3 regions of the Rhizobium sp. 01L419 genome follow, and region 2 is predicted to be linked to each of the others. Evidence: predicted binding sites of a transcription regulator. Region 2 holds the regulator's gene; each other region holds the start of a gene.
The links. Region 2 encodes PhoB, which activates phosphate uptake and scavenging genes when phosphate is short. Its sites were predicted from a motif close to TGTCATNNANCTGTCAT; they were not measured.
Positions count from the first base shown of each region.

Region 1: AC1DUP_RS19350 (DUF2794 domain-containing protein) is a predicted target of PhoB. The motif match lies at 2,328-2,344, and genes of this name have one in related genera.
Region 3: AC1DUP_RS12530 (alpha-D-ribose 1-methylphosphonate 5-triphosphate diphosphatase) is a predicted target of PhoB. The motif match lies at 3,061-3,077, and genes of this name have one in related genera.

Region 1 is NZ_JBFTSM010000009.1:207,749-214,478, forward strand. It holds gene AC1DUP_RS19335 (ABC transporter permease) at 1-321, shown strand, start outside; gene AC1DUP_RS19340 (Bax inhibitor-1/YccA family protein) at 500-1,228, shown strand; gene AC1DUP_RS19345 (N-acetyltransferase family protein) at 1,340-1,897, shown strand; gene AC1DUP_RS19350 (DUF2794 domain-containing protein) at 1,904-2,305, opposite strand; gene AC1DUP_RS19355 (DUF1223 domain-containing protein) at 2,579-3,319, opposite strand; gene acnA (aconitate hydratase AcnA) at 3,556-6,246, opposite strand; gene ccmA (heme ABC exporter ATP-binding protein CcmA) at 6,508-6,730, shown strand, end outside.
Region 2 is NZ_JBFTSM010000003.1:126,828-133,557, reverse strand. It holds gene pstA (phosphate ABC transporter permease PstA) at 1-1,076, shown strand, start outside; gene pstB (phosphate ABC transporter ATP-binding protein PstB) at 1,091-1,906, shown strand; gene phoU (phosphate signaling complex protein PhoU) at 1,950-2,663, shown strand; gene phoB (phosphate regulon transcriptional regulator PhoB) at 2,795-3,478, shown strand; gene AC1DUP_RS07605 (LysR family transcriptional regulator) at 3,759-4,682, opposite strand; gene AC1DUP_RS07600 (alpha/beta fold hydrolase) at 5,062-5,880, shown strand; gene AC1DUP_RS07595 (hypothetical protein) at 6,110-6,292, shown strand; gene AC1DUP_RS07590 (hypothetical protein) at 6,383-6,613, opposite strand; gene AC1DUP_RS07585 (GcrA family cell cycle regulator) at 6,639-6,730, opposite strand, start outside.
Region 3 is NZ_JBFTSM010000005.1:173,199-179,928, forward strand. It holds gene purM (phosphoribosylformylglycinamidine cyclo-ligase) at 88-1,161, shown strand; gene purN (phosphoribosylglycinamide formyltransferase) at 1,158-1,823, shown strand; gene AC1DUP_RS12530 (alpha-D-ribose 1-methylphosphonate 5-triphosphate diphosphatase) at 1,834-3,003, opposite strand; gene AC1DUP_RS12535 (NUDIX domain-containing protein) at 3,139-3,732, opposite strand; gene AC1DUP_RS12540 (molybdopterin-containing oxidoreductase family protein) at 3,729-5,918, opposite strand; gene AC1DUP_RS12545 (23S rRNA (adenine(2030)-N(6))-methyltransferase RlmJ) at 5,936-6,730, shown strand, end outside.

The DNA of each region.
Region 1 (6,730 bases), on a different contig from region 2:
GCGCTGGCCGCCGGCAACCGGGCGCGCACCCATGATGCCGTTGTACTAAAAACCCTCGGCGCGACCCGGACCATGCTGATCCGCGCTTTCAGCTACGAATACCTGATCCTTGGTGTCGCCACCGCCATCTTCGCGCTCCTTGCCGGCGGCGTGGCCGCCTGGTTCATCGTCAGCCGCATCATGCGCTTGCCCTCCACTTTCATGCCTGACGTCGCAGGTATGACCCTGGTCACCGCCCTCGTGCTGACCGTCGGCATCGGCCTGATCGGCACCTGGCGCATCCTCGGCCAGAAAGCGGCACCCGTTTTGCGCGAGCTATGACGGGTGAGACGCTCATATCCCTTCACCTTACGGCGATTTAACCGAACGGCTGATTGCAAAGGCCTTGTTTGAAAAGGGCAAAAGCCTCATATTGTCAGCAGGCATGCTGGAGCTCCGCAGCGGCGCCCGGGTCGTGAACCCGACACCGTATTTCCATCGGAGCTTGTAAGAGGAAACTATGGCTGATCTCCGTAACTATCAAAGCCGCGCACAAACCGGCGAAGTGATTGATCAAGGCCTCCGCGCTTATATGCTCAAGGTCTACAACCTGATGGCGCTGGGTCTGGCGATCACTGGTTTGGCCGCCTATTTCGCATTCACCTTCGCTGTGCAGGATGGCCAGCTCACGCAGTTCGGCAGCCTGCTGTTCCAGTCGCCCCTGCGCTGGGTCATCATTCTTGCGCCTCTTGCGGCAGTCTTCTTCCTGAGCTTCCGCATTAACCGCATGAGCGTCGCTGCCGCGCAGACGACCTTCTGGGTCTATGCAGCGCTGGTCGGTCTCTCGCTGTCGTCGATCTTCCTGATCTACACGCAGTCGAGCATCACGCAGACCTTTTTCGTGACTGCCGCTTCCTTTGGCGCGCTGTCGCTCTTCGGCTACACGACCAAGCGTGACCTGTCGGCAATGGGCTCGTTCCTGATCATGGGCCTCTTCGGCCTGATCATCGCTTCGCTGGTCAACATCTTCCTGGCTTCGTCTGCCCTGCAGTTCGCGATCTCCGCGATCGGCGTGCTGATTTTCGCAGGCCTCACCGCCTACGATACGCAGCGCATCAAGGAAATGTACTTTGAAGCAGACGGTTCTGATGTCGCCGGCCGCAAGGCCATCATGGGTGCGCTGACGCTCTACCTCGACTTCATCAACCTCTTCATGTTCCTGCTGCAGTTCATGGGTAACCGGAAATAAGCAGGATCGGAATGAAAACGAAAAGGCGGCCTCGGCCGCCTTTTTTGTTGCGAGCAGTTCGCTGGAGTGCTTCAACGGGGCCTGTCCTCCAACAGTGCCGATCGATCCGAAATGCCCCCTACCCTGCGCGACGCCATTCCCTCCGATCTTCCCGCCATTACCGAGATCTACCGCGAATCGGTGCTGAACAGCACCTCGAGCTACGAGATCACGCCGCCGACCGAAGCGGAAATGACGGCTCGCTTCTCCATCATCCGCGAGCAGGGCTACCCCTACATCGCTGCAACGGGCGAGGACGGAACCCTGCTTGGCTACGCCTATGCCTCCGCCTTCCGCACCCGCCCGGCCTATCGCTGGCTGGTCGAGGATTCGATCTATCTAGGCACGGAGGCGCGCGGAAAAGGTATCGGCAAACTGCTCCTTAGAGAGCTGATCTCCCGCTGCACGGCCTCGGGTTTTCGACAGATGACCGCGGTCATCGGTGGCGCGGGCCCTGCGTCGATAGCGCTTCACCATTCGCTCGGTTTCGAAGAGCTCGGGCTGATGAAAGGCGCCGGCTACAAGCATGGCCGCTGGCTGGATACGATGCTGATGCAGCGAACACTCGGCGAAGGAACGGAAACGCATCCCGACCCCGCTGCCTATCCGGGCAACCTGTTCAAGGGGTGATATCGCCTATTTGTCGACAAGCTTGAGCGACTTGTCGAAGACCTTCAGCACCAGTCCGAGCTCGTGGCCGCGCTTCAGGATCATTCCGTTGATGTTGACGACCGAATAGGCGCCCTGCTTGGCCGCGAGCTTCGGGTTTTTCTCGATGCGGAAAAGCGGCATTTCGCCCGAACGCTTGAAGACGGAGAAAACTGCCTTCTCCCTGGTGTGGTCGATGGCATAGTCTTTCCACTCGCCCTCACCCACCATGCGACCATAGATCCATAGAATCTGGTCGAGCTCCCGCCGGTGAAATGTCACCGGCATTGGGTCCTTGTTTTGTCTGTATTCCTTGAGATCAACGACGGTTGAAGAGCTATTGTCGACGGAGCGGCTTTCGCCGTGTCGCAAATCCGGCGTATCTGTCATCAGACTCCCAAGACCTCCACGTGTGACAGGAGAGTGACAGTTTGCCCGAGCCGCGGCAAATTGCAAGGGCACGGACTATCACACTGGGGACGAAACCTGCTTTCTCCGCAGCGCCGCATTTCAGTCAAAACAGCGCCTCATTTCCAAGAGAACTATAGGTTCCAGTTTGGCGCCAGCGCGCCAAAGGGCCCGGCGGAGCGTATCGACCTTAACCCCAGCCCCGAATACGCTTGGCCGGGCCGCCTGACATTCATCCGCAAGCGGATGAAATTCCTAGATATTTTTTCCCGCCATGACGACGGCCGCACCGAGGATTGCGCCCGGATCGCCGTTGGCTGTCACGGACTGCAAGAGAATCGCCGACCCTTCCAGATCCGGTTTTTCCATGACGCTCGCCGGCAGGGTGAGCGTCATGGCCTTGCCGTCCCACATGCCGACAGTCTCCACATCGGTCACGCTGTGAAGGTAGGAAATCTTCTGGCCGCTGTTTTCGCCCTTCTCGACGTCGATCGTTTTTTCCTTGTCGAAATAAACGATCACCACATTGGCCTTGCCCTGGCCGGCACCGAGTTTGATCTCCAGCTCGTCGCCGCGCATGCGAGCATTAACAGGCACGGTCAGACCTTTGCCCTCATCCGCATAGCCGTTGACCTTGCCGTTGATGCCGGCAAGGTCCGCACCTGCGAGATGGTCACGGCCATTGACGATCGCCTGCGGCGTATAGATGTTGCTGCGGCCCATCATGCGGGCATAGCCGTACTGCCGCTCCGTATTTTCCTTGGAGCTCAGCGTGTCGGCCCAGCCCAGATAATTCCAGTAATCGACGTGATAGGCGAGTGCGATGACATTGCCCTGGCTGACGAGCTTGCGGAACGCGGCGTCTGCCGGCGGACAGGAGGCGCAGCCCTGCGCCGTGAATAGCTCAACGACGCCTTTCGGCGCGCCGTCTTCAGCCAGGAGCGGACTTGCGAACGCAAGCCCGGCGATCAGCGGGATCATAAAACGCGGGGACATTCACCAGCACCTCTTTTTCAGCGCCGACAGCAGTCTTGAACCGCCGGCTCTGAGATATGAACGTACGAATAATCCTTCCGGGTCCAAACGGAAAGTCACGAACGGGTGAGACGGAGGCCCAGGCGGATTGCGGCCGAAACACATCACCGTGAGCAGTGAAACAGCTATATATTCCGCAAAGAAAAACCGCCGGAAATTGCTTTCCGGCGGCCATTATCAGCTGAGTCTCTTAACAATCAGGCTGCGAGGTCGCGCAGAACCGTCTGCAGGATGCCGCCATTGTTGAGGTAGACGACCTCATCAAGCGTATCGACGCGCGACAACAGCGGGACGTCCTTCACCGTGCCGTCGGCATAAGTGATCTTGGCGATCTTCTTCTCGCGCGGCTTGATGTTCTCGAGGCCTTCGATGGTGACGATTTCGTCACCCTTCAGGTCGAGGCTCTGCCACGTCGTGCCTTCTTCGAAGACGAAGGGGATGATTCCCATGCCGACCAGGTTCGAGCGGTGGATGCGCTCGAAGCTCTGAGCGATGACGGCCTTGACGCCAAGCAGGTTCGTACCCTTTGCAGCCCAGTCGCGCGAAGAGCCGTTGCCATATTCAACACCGGCGAAGATGACCAGCGGGACGCCTTCGGCCTTATACTGCATGGCCGCATCGTAGATCGACGTCTCTTCCTTGGACGGATAGTGAATGGTGTAGCCACCTTCCTTGCCGTTCGCGCCCAGCATGAAGTTACGGATGCGGATGTTGGCGAAGGTACCACGCATCATCACCTCATGGTTGCCACGACGCGTACCGTACTGGTTGAAGTCGGCAACGGCGACGTCATGGCCGAGCAGGTAGGCGCCTGCCGGCGAAGCAGCCTTGATCGAACCGGCCGGGGAAATGTGGTCGGTGGTGATCTTGTCGCCGAAGAGGCCGAGAACGCGGGCGCCCTTGATATCGGAAATGCCGGTACCCTTCTTGCCCATGCCGACGAAATAGGGCGGGTTCTGGACATAGGTCGAATCGTCGTCCCATGCATAGGTCTGGCCTGGGGGAACCTGAACGGCCTGCCAATTTTCGTCGCCCTTGAAGACGTCGGCATACTTGGTTTCGTAAAGCTCGCGGGTGACATATTTCAGGATGAATTCCTGAACCTCGTGCGAAGTCGGCCAGATATCCTTCAGGAACACCGGATTGCCGTCCTGGTCTTCGCCGATCGGCTCATTGGTCAGATCCTTCTGGACCGTACCGGCAAGCGCGTAGGCGACGACGAGCGGCGGCGAAGCGAGGTAGTTCGCCTGAACGTCCGGCGAGATACGGCCTTCGAAATTGCGGTTGCCCGAGAGCACGCCGGAAACGATCAGACCCTTGTCGTTGATCGTCTTGGAGATCGGCGCCGGCAGCGGGCCGGAATTGCCGATGCAGGTCGTGCAGCCAAAGCCGACGAGGTTGAAGCCGAGCTTGTCGAGATCGGCCTGCAGGCCGGACTTGGCAAGATATTCGCCGACGACCTGCGATCCCGGAGCGAGCGAGGTCTTGACCCACGGCTTGGTCTTCAGGCCCTTGGCAACGGCGTTGCGGGCAAGAAGGCCGGCAGCGATCAGCACGGACGGGTTGGACGTGTTGGTGCACGACGTGATGGCGGCAATCGCTACGTCGCCATGACCGAGATCGAAATCCGTGCCTTCGACCGCGTAGCGGTTGGAGAGTTGGCCGGGCTTCTTGTAGTCGGCATCCATCGAGCCGGCGAATCCGGCAGCAATGTTCTCAAGCGCGATACGGCCTTCCGGGCGCTTCGGGCCGGCCATCGACGGAACGACGTCGCCGAGGTCGAGTTCCAGCGTGTCGGTGAAGACGAGCTCGGAACCGTCGCCATCGCGCCACATGCCCTGGGCCTTCGAATAGGCTTCGACGAGGGCGATCCGGTCATGCGTACGGCCGGACATGGTGAGGTAGTTGATGGTCTCGCCATCGACCGGGAAGAAGCCGCAGGTCGCGCCGTATTCCGGACCCATGTTGCCGATCGTCGCGCGGTCGGCGAGTGGCATGTTGTCCATGCCCGGGCCGAAGAATTCGACGAACTTGGAAACGACGCCCTTCTTGCGCAGCATCTGCACGACGGTCAGAACGAGGTCGGTCGCGGTGACGCCTTCCTTGAGCTTGCCGGTCAGCTTGAAGCCGATGACCTCAGGCAGGAGCATCGAGACCGGCTGGCCGAGCATGGCGGCTTCAGCTTCGATACCGCCAACACCCCAGCCGAGAACGCCAAGGCCGTTGATCATCGTCGTGTGCGAGTCGGTGCCGACGCAGGTGTCGGGATAAGCGATCGTTTCGCCGTCCTCTTCCTTCGTCCAGACCGTCTGGCCGAGATATTCGAGATTGACCTGATGACAGATGCCGGTGCCCGGAGGAACGACGCGGAAGTTCTTGAATGCCTGCTGGCCCCACTTCAGGAAGCGGTAACGCTCGCCATTGCGCTGGTATTCCAGCTCGACGTTCCTCGCGAAAGCCTGCGGCGTGCCGAATTCGTCAACAATAACAGAGTGGTCGATGACGAGGTCAACGGGAACGAGCGGGTTGATCTTTTCCGGATCGCCACCGAGGGAGACCATTGCATCGCGCATTGCAGCCAGATCGACGACGGCGGGAACGCCGGTGAAGTCCTGCATCAGCACGCGGGCCGGACGATAGGCGATCTCGTTCTCTACGGCGCCCTTGTTGTTAAGCCATTCGGCAACAGCAAGGATGTGCTCCTTGGTGACCGACTGGCCGTCTTCGAAGCGCAGCAGGTTTTCCAGCAGCACCTTCATCGAATAGGGGAGCTTCGATACGCCGGGCAGGCCGTTTGCCTCAGCCTTCGGCAGGCTGTAGTAGACGTAGTCCTTTCCACCGACGGAAAGCGTGGACCGACAATTGAAACTGTCAAGAGATTTAGACACGAGAGACCCCGTTTCTGATAGCCAACACAGTCGTGCGAACGCCTATGCACTTAATGCACATCAGGATGCGGGTACGGCCATTTCCGCTGTCCGCACGTGAGGAGAAGACCCCAAGTTCGGCGCAAGGATGAAATTCACGCCGACCGCTGGCGTGGTTGCAGGTCTTATAGATAATTTCGTAAAGACTTGCCATAGCAACAAAGGTCGAAATTTTACATTTTTTGAGCCTGCCCACGAGCGCAATGAAGAAAGAACCGATGCATGCATCTCATCGCTGAAAATCTGGCTGCCCGGCGCGGGGAAGATCTGATTTTCGTTAACGTTTCCTTTCACTTGCAGGCCGGAGAGGCACTAATTCTGACGGGTAAAAACGGATCGGGAAAGTCCACTTTATTGCGGGTCATCGCCGGTCTTTTGAGGGCGGAAAAAGGCTCCGTCACAGTCTCTGATTCGGTCGATGCCGAGAGGCGCCCGGCGGCCGAAG
Region 2 (6,730 bases):
ATAACAAGCGTGCGACCGATCCTTCGGTTCTCATCGCCGCCAGCTACCCGGTTCTCCTGCGTGACGCGATCGTCAAGCAGCTCGGCATCAACGCGTCGAGCCGTCCCGACGTGCGCGATGCATCCAACATGTTGTCCAAGGGTGCGCCGATCCAGTTGCGCGACATGGTCGTTGCCGACCCCTCGATCATCGGCAAGACCGTCAATGTCACGATCCTGGCTGATGCCAATGTCGACAGCGCCAACAAGGGCCAGATCGACCTCTCGGTCGATGAGAAGAACCGTAAGGTGAACGACAAGCAGGTCGGCTGGATGAACCAGCTGAAGGCAAGCGGTTCGCTTCACAAGGTCTTCAACACCGGCCTCTTCGTCAACGGCAATTCCAGCCGTCCGGAAGCTGCAGGTCTCGGCGTCGCCCTCATCGGCTCGCTCTACCTGATGCTGATCGTCCTCGTGCTTGCGCTGCCGATCGGTGTCGCCGCCTCGATCTATCTCGAGGAATTCGCACCGAAGAACAGGCTGACGGACCTGATCGAGGTCAATATCAACAACCTCGCTGCCGTGCCGTCCATCGTCTACGGTCTGCTCGGCCTGTCGGTCTTCATCAACTTCGCCGGCCTGCCGCGTTCGGCACCGCTGGTCGGTGGTCTGGTGCTGACCCTGATGACGCTGCCGACGATCATCATCGCCACCCGCGCAGCACTGCGCGCCGTGCCGCCGTCGATCCGCTCGGCCGCCCTCGGCCTCGGTGCTTCCAAGATGCAGATGGTGTTCCACCATGTGCTGCCGCTTGCCATGCCCGGCATCCTGACCGGCACGATCATCGGCCTTGCCCACGCACTCGGCGAAACCGCGCCGCTGCTGCTGATCGGCATGGTCGCCTTCGTCGCCCAGGCGCCGTCCAGCCCGCTCGATCCTTCCACGGCACTTCCGGTTCAGGTCTACATGTGGGCCAATGAAGCCGAGCGCGCCTTCGTGGAAAGAACCTCGGGTGCCATCATCGTCCTGCTCCTGTTCCTGATCGTCATGAACCTCGGAGCTATCCTCTTGCGTCGTCGCTTTGAGCGCCGCTGGTAAACGGAGTAAAGATCATGAACATGTTGACGGAAGCCGCAGTCGAGAAGGCGCTGGACCAGAAAATGAGCAACGTCCCGTATAAGATGATCGGTCAGGATGTCTCCGTTTATTACGGCGAGAAGCGTGCGCTTTTCGATGTCAATCTGAACGTCCGCGAAAACACCGTGACCGCCCTGATCGGCCCCTCGGGCTGCGGCAAGTCCACCTTCCTGCGATCGCTGAACCGCATGAACGACACGATCGACGGCTGCCGCGTCACCGGCAAGATCACGCTCGATAGCGACGACATCTACGATCCCGACATCGACGTCGTCGAACTTCGCGCCCGCGTCGGCATGGTCTTCCAGAAGCCGAACCCGTTCCCGAAGACGATCTATGAAAACGTTTCTTACGGCCCGCGCATCCATGGCCTTGCCAAGTCCAAGGCCGACCTCGACCAGATCGTCGAGACCAGCCTGCAGCGCGCCGGCCTCTGGAACGAGGTCAAGGACCGCGTGCATGAATCCGGCACCGGCCTTTCCGGCGGTCAGCAGCAGCGTCTGTGCATCGCACGCGCCGTTGCCGTCAGCCCGGAAGTCATCCTGATGGACGAGCCCTGCTCGGCGCTCGACCCGATCGCAACTGCCAAGGTCGAAGAGCTGATCCACGAGCTGCGTGAAAACTACACGATCGTCATCGTGACGCATTCCATGCAGCAGGCCGCTCGCGTATCGCAGCGCACGGCCATGTTCCACCTCGGCAACCTGGTCGAGGAGAACGATACCGACAAGATGTTCACCAACCCGGACGATCCGCGTACCCAGGACTACATCATGGGTCGCTTCGGCTGATTTTGGCGATGTGAAGCCTTCCCGATTTCGAGGACAAAGCCCCATGGCATCAACACATATTTTCTCTGCTTACGATGACGATCTGAAATTCCTGTCCCGGCGCATTTCCGAGATGGGTGGCCTTGCCGAACAGATGGGCGGCGACGCTGTCCGCGCGCTCGTCAACGGCGATACCGCGCTTGCTCAGAAGGTCATTTCCGACGATGTGATCCTCGATCACGCCGAGCGCGAGATCAACGACAAGGCGATCGTCACGATCGCCCGTCGCCAGCCGATGGCCTCCGACCTTCGCGAGATCATGGGTTCGATCCGCATCGCCGCCGACCTCGAGCGCGTCGGCGATCTCGGCAAGAACACGGCAAAGCGCGTCATCGCGGTGCAGAGCACCGGCGTTCCGCGCAAGCTCGCCCGCGGCCTCGAGCATCTCTCCGAACTGGCGCTCGTCCAGCTCAAGGAAGTGCTCGACGTCTACACCAATCGTTCAGCTGACAAGGCGAATGCGATCCGCGAACGCGACGACGAGATCGACGCGATGTACACTTCGCTGTTCCGCGAACTCCTGACCTACATGATGGAAGATCCGCGCAACATCACGAGCTGCACGCATCTTCTCTTCTGCGCCAAGAACATCGAGCGCATCGGCGACCATGCAACCAACATCGCCGAGACGATCTACTACATGGCAACCGGCGCCCAGCCGGAGGGCGAACGTCCGAAGGACGACAGCTCCAATACCGTTGGTGCGGTGACGGAGTAATCCGGACCTGCCGATTGCGTGCGCGCCCCGCGCTGGGGCGCGCAAGGGTCGCAGCCAATTCCGAGTTCCTGCATGGTCCCTTGCTTAAATCACCCCCGGTTTAAGGATCATGCATTAGGAGACTGACACGCATGATCCCAAGAGTTGCAGTTGTTGAAGATGAAGAGGCACTCAGCGTGCTTCTCCGCTACAATCTCGAGGCTGAAGGTTTCGAGGTGGATACGATCCTCCGTGGCGACGAGGCCGAAATCCGGCTTCAGGAGCGCACCCCGGACCTGCTCATCCTTGACTGGATGCTGCCGGGCGTTTCCGGCATCGAGCTCTGCCGCCGGCTGCGCATGCGGCCGGAAACCGAGCGTCTGCCGATCATCATGCTGACGGCACGCGGCGAAGAGAGCGAGCGCGTTCGCGGTCTCTCGACCGGCGCGGATGACTATGTCGTCAAGCCCTTCTCCACGCCGGAACTCGTTGCCCGCGTCAAGGCGATGCTGCGACGCGCCCGTCCGGAGGTTCTCTCCACCGTTTTGAAATGTGGTGATATCGAGCTCGATCGCGAAACCCATCGCGTCCATCGCAAGAGCCGCGAAGTCCGCCTCGGCCCGACCGAATTCCGCCTCTTGGAATTCCTGATGTCGTCGCCGGGCAGGGTCTTCTCCCGCTCGCAGCTTCTCGATGGCGTCTGGGGTCACGATATCTACGTGGATGAACGCACCGTCGACGTCCATGTCGGCCGCCTGCGCAAGGCGCTGAATTTCTCCAACATGCAGGATGTCATCCGCACCGTCCGCGGCGCGGGATATTCCATGGAAGCCTGATCCGAGTGATCGGAGGTCACGAACGGGTCGCTCGGGTTTTCCCGGGCGGCCCGTTTGTTTGTTCGGGTGGGCTTTTTAAGAGTAGGCGTTGCCTTGCTGACACCTTGACCGACATGCCCCTTGCATCGCGAGGGCTCAAGCGATGACGGGGACATCTGCTATGCGCCGATTGCGAACATTCTCTGAGCCTTGAGCATCGACTGATTTGGGGCCGGAAGGGGACTGTCGGCTTGCTGGCGTTAGCCAATCGAAGCCGTCACCAAGATGAGCGTGAGCTCTGCTATGGAACTTCAGCATATCGGATGATGCTCTGATTTTGTACGTTGGCGACTAATTCATCAGAACGAGACAAAAATCGGCGGAGCAAAGGTGAGGAATTTGAATCGTTGTATCCTAAGGTGAGATCAATTGTCGGAGGCACACCCTCAAGTGCTCTAGCAACGACATTTGGCGTCAGCATATTTTGCGCATAAAGCGGAATAAGCGTTATTCCACCTGTAGACACGACGAGCGACATTGCTGATGGCAGGCCTTCACCTTCGTACTCTGCCTTGAGTGTGATCCCAACGTTCGACGCGTACTCCTGGATCAGGGATTGCAATACCGGAGAAATTCTAGCCGAACTGACGTAAGTTTCGCGGGCAAGATCCTGTGGCCGGATCTTTTTCTGCGACGTCAAGCGATGGTCAGCCGGCAGCACGGCGATCAGTGGCTCCTTGGCTAAAAACTTGAACGACACACCAACACTCTGCGTCTCGGGGCGAAGGAAAGCGACGTCCAGCTTGCCTCGCATCAGCGCCAGAGCAAGGTCCGGGGAAGACTGACTGGACAATATGATTTCAACCTCCGGCGCTTCCTCACGAATAATGCGCAGTGCGTGGGGTAGCCACACGACCTCTTGCCCTGCGAGAAAACCGATAGTGAACGACTGCTTTTGCGGCTGTTCTGCCCGCCGGGCCCCTTCCGCAGCCGCCTCGACTTGCAACAACGCCAGCCGCGCGTGATCAAGAAACACTTTACCGGCGGCAGTGAGCGTCACGCCGCGCGGCTGCCGTTCCAGCAGTTTTACACCGACTTCGGTTTCCAGATCGCGAATTTGCCTGCTGAGTGAGGGCTGGGAAGTGTGTAGCCGCCGCTCGGCTGCGGTCAGTAAGCTTCCCTCTTCCGCAACAGCAATAAAATAACGCAAATGCCTGAGTTCCATCGCGTCCTCGCTATGCCTTTAAGGCATAGCTCGAACGTACAAGGTATTTGTCCTTGATAAAAGGGGGATTTAATTAACGCCGCAATCTAGGGACATAGTCGAACGCCTCACCGGAAGTATTTCGCAGTGAACTGTGTCCAGTCAGAGAAGGAAAGCTAAATGTCTAAAAGCCTACCTGTCGTGACCTGCAATCATCGGCGCTGACCTACATTATGTGAGACTGACCAATTCTTGTGTCGGATCATGTGCCTAGGCCTCGAAAGTTGAGGCATGCGTGGCAATCTTGCGTCGGCTATTGCAATAGCGCGTGGATGAATGGCTTTATTTAGTGATTTATTATCTTCGAATGAATGTTTAACAGCGCAGATGGAGCGACGCGATGCCTACAATCACGACTAAAGACGGCGTAAACATCTTCTACAAAGACTGGGGCACAGGCCAGCCGATCGTTTTCAGCCACGGCTGGCCGCTGACAGCGGATGACTGGGACGCCCAGATGATGTTCTTCCTTCATCACGGCTACAGGGTGATCGCCCACGACCGGCGCGGCCACGGCCGGTCCGACCAGCCCGGCACCGGCAACGACATGGATCACTGGGTTGCCGACCTCGCGGCGCTGACCGACCATCTCAACCTGCGCGACGCGATCCATATCGGGCACTCGACAGGTGGCGGTGAGGTGGCTCGCTATGTCGCTCGCCACCAGGAGCGCGTCGCGAAGGCGGTGCTGGTCGCTTCGCTGACGCCGAACATGTACCGGAGCGCGGAAAATCCGTCCGGTCAACCGCCGGAGTGGTTCGAAGCGATCCGGGCAGGCATGCTGGGCAACCGGGCGGAGTTCTACCGTTTCGTCCCTGAGAATCCGTTCTACGGCTACAACCTCGATGGGGCCAAGCCTTCGGAGGCAATCATTGCGAACTGGTGGCGCCAGGGCATGGCCGGTGGTGCCCTGGCTCACTACGCGACTGTCGACTCTTGGCTGGAAGATTATACCGAAGACCTCAAGAAGATCACCGTGCCGGTGCTGGTGATGCATGGCGAGGCCGATCAAGTCGTCCCCTTCGCAAGTTCCGTGCCGCGTGCGGTCAACTTGCTTAAGAACGGATCGCTGAAGACCTATCCGGGCTACCCCCATGGCATGCTGACCACGCATGCGGATGTCCTCAACCCCGACCTGCTCTCGTTCATCAGGTCTTGACGACATCGACGGGACGTTCTGTCACCCGGCAGTGCCGGGTGACACCTGTTGGTGCCTGGTACGGGGAGCGTTCCCGGAGGGTGCTTCCGACAGTGGCAATTTGCTTTGCTTGGTGAGAAGCGAAAGATGCGACTTGTCGCGCTTAAATTTTTCGTTGCGGTGGCCGATTACTCCACCGGCCGAAATGGCTCGGCATCTCGGCTTCGACATCTGGAAATAAGAGCGGGGGATGTCCGTCGATTTAATGTCAGGAGCACCGCCAGCTTCCGAAGTGCTCAATATAGGCTCGTTTTTCGGCTTCCGGCCTTTAGGTAATTTCAGGTTGGCGTTGCTGTCGTCTTTGAACTTTATGGCGCTCAGCTCGATGGCAGCTTCTGGGACGCTGACGATTGTGTCTGAACGGCTGAAATGATGGCGCGAAGCTGCCCCTGAGAAAACTCTTTGGTATGTCCGCTTAGAGCCAACAGAAGGATTTAAGCACTTATTGCCCTGCCTAGTAATTCTACGGCAAGAGTTCACCGCTCCGCGTCGGCCTGTGGTCGTTGACGACGGCGCTGAGCTTGCACGTCTTGATCAGCGAGGCAATGATCGCCCCGTTCCGCCCCAGCGTCATGGCCGGCGAAACTGCGTTCTTGCGATCAAGGCGGCGCCATCGTTCGCCAGGCAGGTGGTTCAGCCTCAGGCGATAAAGCCAAAAAAATAGCCCCTCCACGCTTTCGCTAGGAGGGGCCATGGATGCTGCTTTTTGCAGGCGCTTGTCAGGCTGCCCGGACGGCTGCCCTGCGGCGCTCGCTGACCGGCTGGTAGGCGAGGCGCTGGTGATAGTTGCAATAAGGCGAGGAATCCGTGG
Region 3 (6,730 bases), on a different contig from region 2:
CGCTTGCATAAAGCGCCCTCTCATGCAATTGCGACCGGCATGTGACGCGGTCTCGTCCGCAGCGTTAAAAAACCTCCGGAGATCAGCATGAGCCAGTCTGGAAAAAACGGCCTGACCTATAGCGACGCAGGCGTCGACATCGATGCCGGCAACCTGATGGTGGAAAAGATCAAGCCAGCCGTGCGCTCGACGCGCCGCCCGGGCGCAGACGGAGAGATCGGCGGCTTCGGCGGTCTCTTCGACCTCAAGGCTGCCGGTTTCACGGATCCCGTGCTGGTCGCCGCCAATGACGGCGTCGGCACGAAACTGAAAATCGCCATCGATGCCGACTATCATGACACTGTTGGCATCGATCTCGTCGCCATGTGCGTCAACGATCTCGTCGTGCAGGGCGCAGAGCCGCTGTTCTTCCTCGACTATTTTGCGACCGGCAAGCTCGATCCCGATCAGGGTGCCGCGATCGTCGGTGGCATTGCTGCCGGCTGCCGCGAGGCGGGCTGCGCGCTGATCGGCGGCGAGACGGCCGAAATGCCGGGCATGTATTCCTCAGGCGATTATGATCTCGCCGGCTTTGCAGTGGGTGCGGCCGAACGCGGTAAGCTGTTGCCGTCGGGCGATATCGCCGAGGGCGACGTTATTCTTGGCCTTTCCTCATCCGGCGTCCACTCCAACGGCTTCTCGCTGGTGCGCAAGATCGTCTCGCTTTCCGGCCTCGGCTGGGATGCACCGGCACCGTTTGCCGAAGGCAAGAAGCTCGGCGAAGCACTGCTGACGCCGACCCGCATCTATGTGAAGCCGCTTCTGAAGGCGATCCGTGAGACGGGCGCGCTGAAGGCGCTGGCGCATATCACCGGCGGCGGCTTCCCGGAGAATATTCCGCGCGTGCTGCCGAAGCATCTTGCAGCCGAAATCGATCTCTCAGCCGTCAAGGCGCCCGCCGTCTTCTCATGGCTTGCCAAGACCGGTGGCGTCGAGGCCACGGAAATGCTGCGAACCTTCAACTGTGGCATCGGTATGATCGTCGTCGTTGCCGAAGAGAATATTGCCGCCGTTTCCAAGGCGCTTGAAGCCGAAGGCGAGACGGTCGTCACGCTCGGCCGCATGGTCGCCCGGGCCGAGGGCGCAGCCGGCACGATCTACAAGGGCACGCTCGCCCTATGAGTTCGCCGCGCAAACGCACTGTCGTCTTCATTTCCGGCAGCGGCTCCAACATGATGGCGCTGGTGCAGGCGGCAAAATCGGCCGATTATCCGGCCGAGATCGTTGGCGTGATCTCCGACAAGGCAGATGCGGGCGGGCTTGCCAAGGCGGCCGCCGAGGGTATTCCCACCTTCGCCTTCGTGCGCAAGGACTATGCGAGCAAGGACGAACACGAGGCGGCGATCCTTGCCGCGCTCGACGCGCTTTCGCCCGACATCATCTGCCTTGCCGGTTATATGCGGCTGCTTACAGGCGCCTTCATCCAACGTCACGAAGGCCGGATCATCAATATCCACCCTTCCCTGCTGCCGCTTTTTCCGGGACTGCATACGCATCAGCGGGCGATCGACGCCGGCATGCGGATCGCCGGCTGCACCGTGCATTTCGTCACCGAAGGCATGGATGAAGGCCCTGTCATCGGCCAGGCGGCCGTACCGGTACTGACAGGCGATACCGCCGATGCGCTGGCCGGACGCGTGCTGACCATCGAGCACCAGCTTTATCCGCAGGCGCTCAAGCTCTTTGCCGAAGGCAAGGTGAAGATGGAAGGCGGCAAAGCAATCGGGGCGACAGCTTCCGCCGCCGCCCCTAAATCCCAGCTCATTTCGCTGATCGCCGACTGACGCTTCAACTTCAGGCCGCAAGGGCCTGAAGCGGATGCAGGGTGCCGTCGCTGTAGACGAACTGGCCGCCGCGGAACGTGGCGCGGATGCGATGCACGTCGCCCGGCTCGATCACCACCATATCGGCGCGCTGGCCGATGGCGATCTCGCCGCGATCCATCAGGCCGGCGGAACGCGCCGCGTTTGATGTCGCCATCGCGACCGCGGCCGGAAGACCGCCCTCGACGGTTTCTGCCAGCTTGAAGATGCCGGGCACGAAAGCCGCTGGATGATAGTCGGCGGCAATCACGGTCAACAGACCGGCCTTTGCGGCATCGAGCGCGCTCAGATTGCCGGACATGGACTTGCCGCGCAGTGCGTTCGGGGCACCCATCAGCGTCCAGAGACCACGGCGGCGGGCTTCCTCGGCCGCCGGCAGCGTCACCGGGAATTCGCTGATGGTGACGCCGAGATCGAACATTTCGATGACCTTCTCGACGCTGTCATCGTCATGCGAGGCGAGCGAGAGGCCATGCTTCTTCGCAAGCGCGACGATGTCCTTCAGCTTGGCGTCGATCTCGGGATTGTCACGCATGGCGATGCGCTTGGCGACAACTTCGGCGGCCATTTCCTCGGATATGGCGCGGCGCTCGGAAATGCTCTGGATATAGCTCTTGATGTCATTGTACTGGCCCTGCCCCGGCGTGTGGTCGGTCAGCGAGACCATGTCGATATGGCCGGCTTCCAGCAGGCGCTCCAGAGTCGGCGCCGCACCGATATTGGTAATCTCGTAGCGGGCATGGACGCGGTGATCGATCAGCAGATTGTCGCGTAGCGTGTTGATGCCTTCGATGACGGCCGACGTCGTCTCCAGCGAGCGGACGTGGCCGTAGACGCTTTCCGTCGCAAAGGAGACGGCGGCGAAGGCCGTGGTCACGCCGGCAGCCGCGAGCTTCTTGTCCAGTTCGTGGATGCCGAAATCGATCGGCATATGAGCGTTCGGGCGTGGCGCGATCTCGCGCTCGATCATGTCGCCGTGCAGATCGACGAAACCCGGCATCAGCAGGCGTCCGCCGCCGTCGATCACGGCATCGGCGACCGGCTCTGGCCGGATCTCGACGATCACACCGTCTTCGATCCGCACAGAACCTTCGCTCACAACCTCGTTGGGCAAAACGAGGGTGAAATTACCGAGCCACATGGGCTTTCTCCTGACCGCATCCGATGATTGTTAAAGGGCAGCGCTTAGTCTCGCATCATGACAATTGCATGAAGAATTCCCAGAAACTCAGCCAAGGCGAATGTATGGGCAGACATCGCGTCGCACGCCGAGCGATCAGCCGGAAAGCAGGCCCTTGTTCGCCAGAATCCACTGCAGCAGCATGATCGTCTTGAGATCGATGATCTCGCCCTTTTCGATCATCGCGACAGCCTCCGGCAGCGGTATTTCCAGCACCTCGATATCCTCGTGCTCCTCCGCCAGACCGCCGCCGTCGGATGTGCGGTCGGCAGTATCGATTGCCGCTGCAAAGAAATGCACGACCTCGGTGATGGAGCCTGGAGCCGTGTAAGATTTGAACAGGAAGCGGACGTCACGAATCGTATAGCCGGTCTCTTCCATCGCCTCGCGGCGGATGGCGGCTTCGGGTTCGTCTCCGTCGAGCAGGCCGGCCGGGACTTCGATCATCCACGCTGGGTCGCCATTCACGTGGGCCGGCAGGCGAAACTGCTTCACCAGAACGACGACATCGCGCTTGCGATCGTAGAGCAGGATGCAGGCGGCCGGCGTGCGGTGATAGACCTCACGCGGAAGGCGATGGGTATCACCCTTCCGGTCGGTATAGTCGAGCTGGTAGCCGACCAGCTTCGTCCAGCCGTCGGACAGGATTTCCTTGCCGACGATTTCCACTTTTGCCTTAGATTGCGTCATATGACGTCCTTGCGAAGCCAGACCTTGTTGTCGTGGACGGCCGCGCCGCCATAGGGCGCCACGGGATCGGCGCCGGTGAGAACGTTGATGCCTTCGCCATCGACATGCGCCTTGTTGGGCCAGAGGCCCTCGGCAATCAGCACGCCAGGTTTAACCTCTGTCGTCACGCGGGCATGAATGCGCAGGTCGCCGCGCACATTGCCGATATGGACGAGATCGCCATTGTCGACGCCATTGGCTTCGGCATCGGCGGGATTGATCATCACTTCCGGGCGACCTTCCTTCTGGCGCGACGTCTTGGTTTCCGAAAAGCTCGAATTCAGGAAGTTGCGCGCCGGCGAAGTCGCCAGGCGGAAAGGATGCTCGGGATCGGCAAGCTCGATGACGTCGACCTGATCCGGGAACGGCGGCAGCTCTGCATAGGGGCCGAGCGTACCGACGGAAGCCGGCGGCTTGTTCGGGGCGGGACCGTTCACCCAGTCCGGCCGGAAATGAAACTTGCCGTCGGGATGAGCGAAACCATCAAGATAGTGTGCTTCCTCGAAGGCCGGCTGGCGGTCGAACCATTTATGTTCGAGGAAATGGTCGTAGTCCGGCAGGTTGCTCGCGGCCAGAACGCGGTCGACCATCTCACGCGCCGTGAAGCCGAAACCGGGGCGATCGGCGACACTGAGACGTTTTGCCAGTTCTTCGATGACGAAGAGGTTGGTGCGCACGGTCCGTGGCGGTTCGACGAGTTTGGGGCCGAGCAGGATGTGGTTCTGGCCGCCGGCGCGGTAGATGTCGTCATGCTCGACGAACATGGTGGCGGGAATGACGATATCGGCCATTTCGGCCGTCTCGGTCATGAACTGCTCGTGGACGGCAACGAAAAGATCGTCGCGCGCAAAGCCGCGCTTCACCAGCCGCTGTTCCGGGGCGATATTCACGGGATTGGTGTTCTGGATCAGCAGGGCGGTGACCGGGCCGCGGTGGCGAAGTGCGACGGCATCGCCCGTCAACGCCCGGCCGATCTGCGACTGGTCGATCATCCGGATATCGGCATCCTTCATCGACTTGCCGGTCAGCTCCGCATTGTTCATGCGGAAGATATCGCTGTTGGAATGGAAGGCGCCGCCGCCCTCATATTGCCAGGAGCCGAGTACTGTGGCGACGGAGGCAGCCGCATGCATGGCGACCGCGCCATTGCGCTGGCGGGTGAATCCGTAGCCGAGACGGAAGAAGGTCTTCTTCGTCGTGCCGACGAGCTTGCCGAAGGCTTCGATCTCCTCGACAGACAGGCCTGTGATCGCGGCCGCCCATTCCGGCGTCTTTGACGTCAGATGCGTTTCGAGGCCGGCGGGATCGTCGGCATATCTGGCCATGTAATCGCGGTCGGCATAACCGTCGCGGAAGGCAATGTGCATGACGGCACAGGCAAGTGCTGCATCGGTACCGGGCTTGACGATCAGGGCCATGTCGGCCTGTTTCATCGTCGGATTGTCGTAGATGTCGATGACGACGATCTTCGCGCCGCGTTCCTTGCGCGATTTGATTGCGTGGGTCATCACATTGACCTGCGTGGCGACCGCATTGGTGCCCCAGATGACCACGCAGTCGGTGCGCGCCATCTCGCGAGGGTCGGGCCCACGCAACATGCCGGTCGCCATGGTGAAGCCGGTCCAGGCGGGGTTGGTGCAGATCGAGGAGAAGAAGCCGGAATAGCGCTTGGCGTGGCGCAGGCGCTCGATCGAGTCGCGCTGCACCCAGCCCATGGTGCCGGCGTAGAAGTAGGGCCAGATGGCTTCGCTGCCATCCTTCGCCTCGGACTTCACGAAGGCTTCGGCAATCTCGTCCAGCGCGTCGTCCCAGGAGATCTGCTGCCATCGCCCTGCCCCCTTGGCGCCGGTGCGCCGCAGCGGATGCATGAGACGATCCGGATGGTAGAGCCGCTCGGCGTAACGGGCGACCTTGGCGCAGATGACACCTGACGTATAAGAATGATCGTTGGCGCCCCTGATACGGCCGATGCGGCCGTCTTCCGTAAGATCTATCTCCAGTGCGCAGGTGGAGGGACAGTCGTGCGGACAGGCCGTGTGACCGATCCGGGATTTGGCGTGGATGGGGGTCGCAATGTTCATGCGATTTCTATATGCCAAGGCTCGACCGCCCAAAAGGCACAAAAACTCCCAATGATCCGAATTCATAACAGGCATCAGCGAAAATGAACTATCGCCACATCTACCATGCAGGCAATTTTGCCGATGTCCTGAAGCATGCAGTGTTGGCACGGCTGATCCGTTACATGCAAAAAAAGGATGCGGGCTTCCGGGTGCTCGACACGCATGCCGGCATCGGCCTCTACGATCTCTCCTCCGAGGAAGCGCAGAAGACCGGCGAATGGCATGATGGCATCGGCAAGCTCCTGGAAATCGATCTCGGTCCGCAGGTCTCGGAGCTTCTGGAGCCGTATCTCTCTGCAGTCCGCGAACTGAACCCGCAGGGTGGCCTGCGCTTCTACCCCGGCTCGCCGAAGCTTGCCCGTATGCTCTTTCGCCCCCAGGACCGGCTTTCGGCGATGGAGCTGCACCCGGAGGATTTTGTCCGGCTGCATCGCGTCTTCGAAGGCGATCATCATGCGCGCATCACCGAACTCGACGGCTGGCTGGCGCTCGGCGCGCATCTGCCGCCCAAGGAAAAGCGCGGCATCGTGCTCGTCGATCCCCCTTTCGAGGAGGATGGCGAATATGAACGACTGGTGGATGGCTTCGCCAGGGCCTACCGGCGTTTTCCTGGCGGCACCTATTGCCTCTGGTATCCGCTGAAGAAAGGCGCGCCGATCAAGGAATTCCACGACGCTCTACAGGCGACGGACATTCCGAAGATCCTCTGCGCCGAACTTGCCGTGCGCAGTGATCGCGAGACGACGGGCTTGACCGGCTCGGGCCTCATCATCGTCAATCCGCCCTTCACGCTGAAGGACGAGCTGCACCAGTTGCTGCCGGCCCTGAAAGACCAT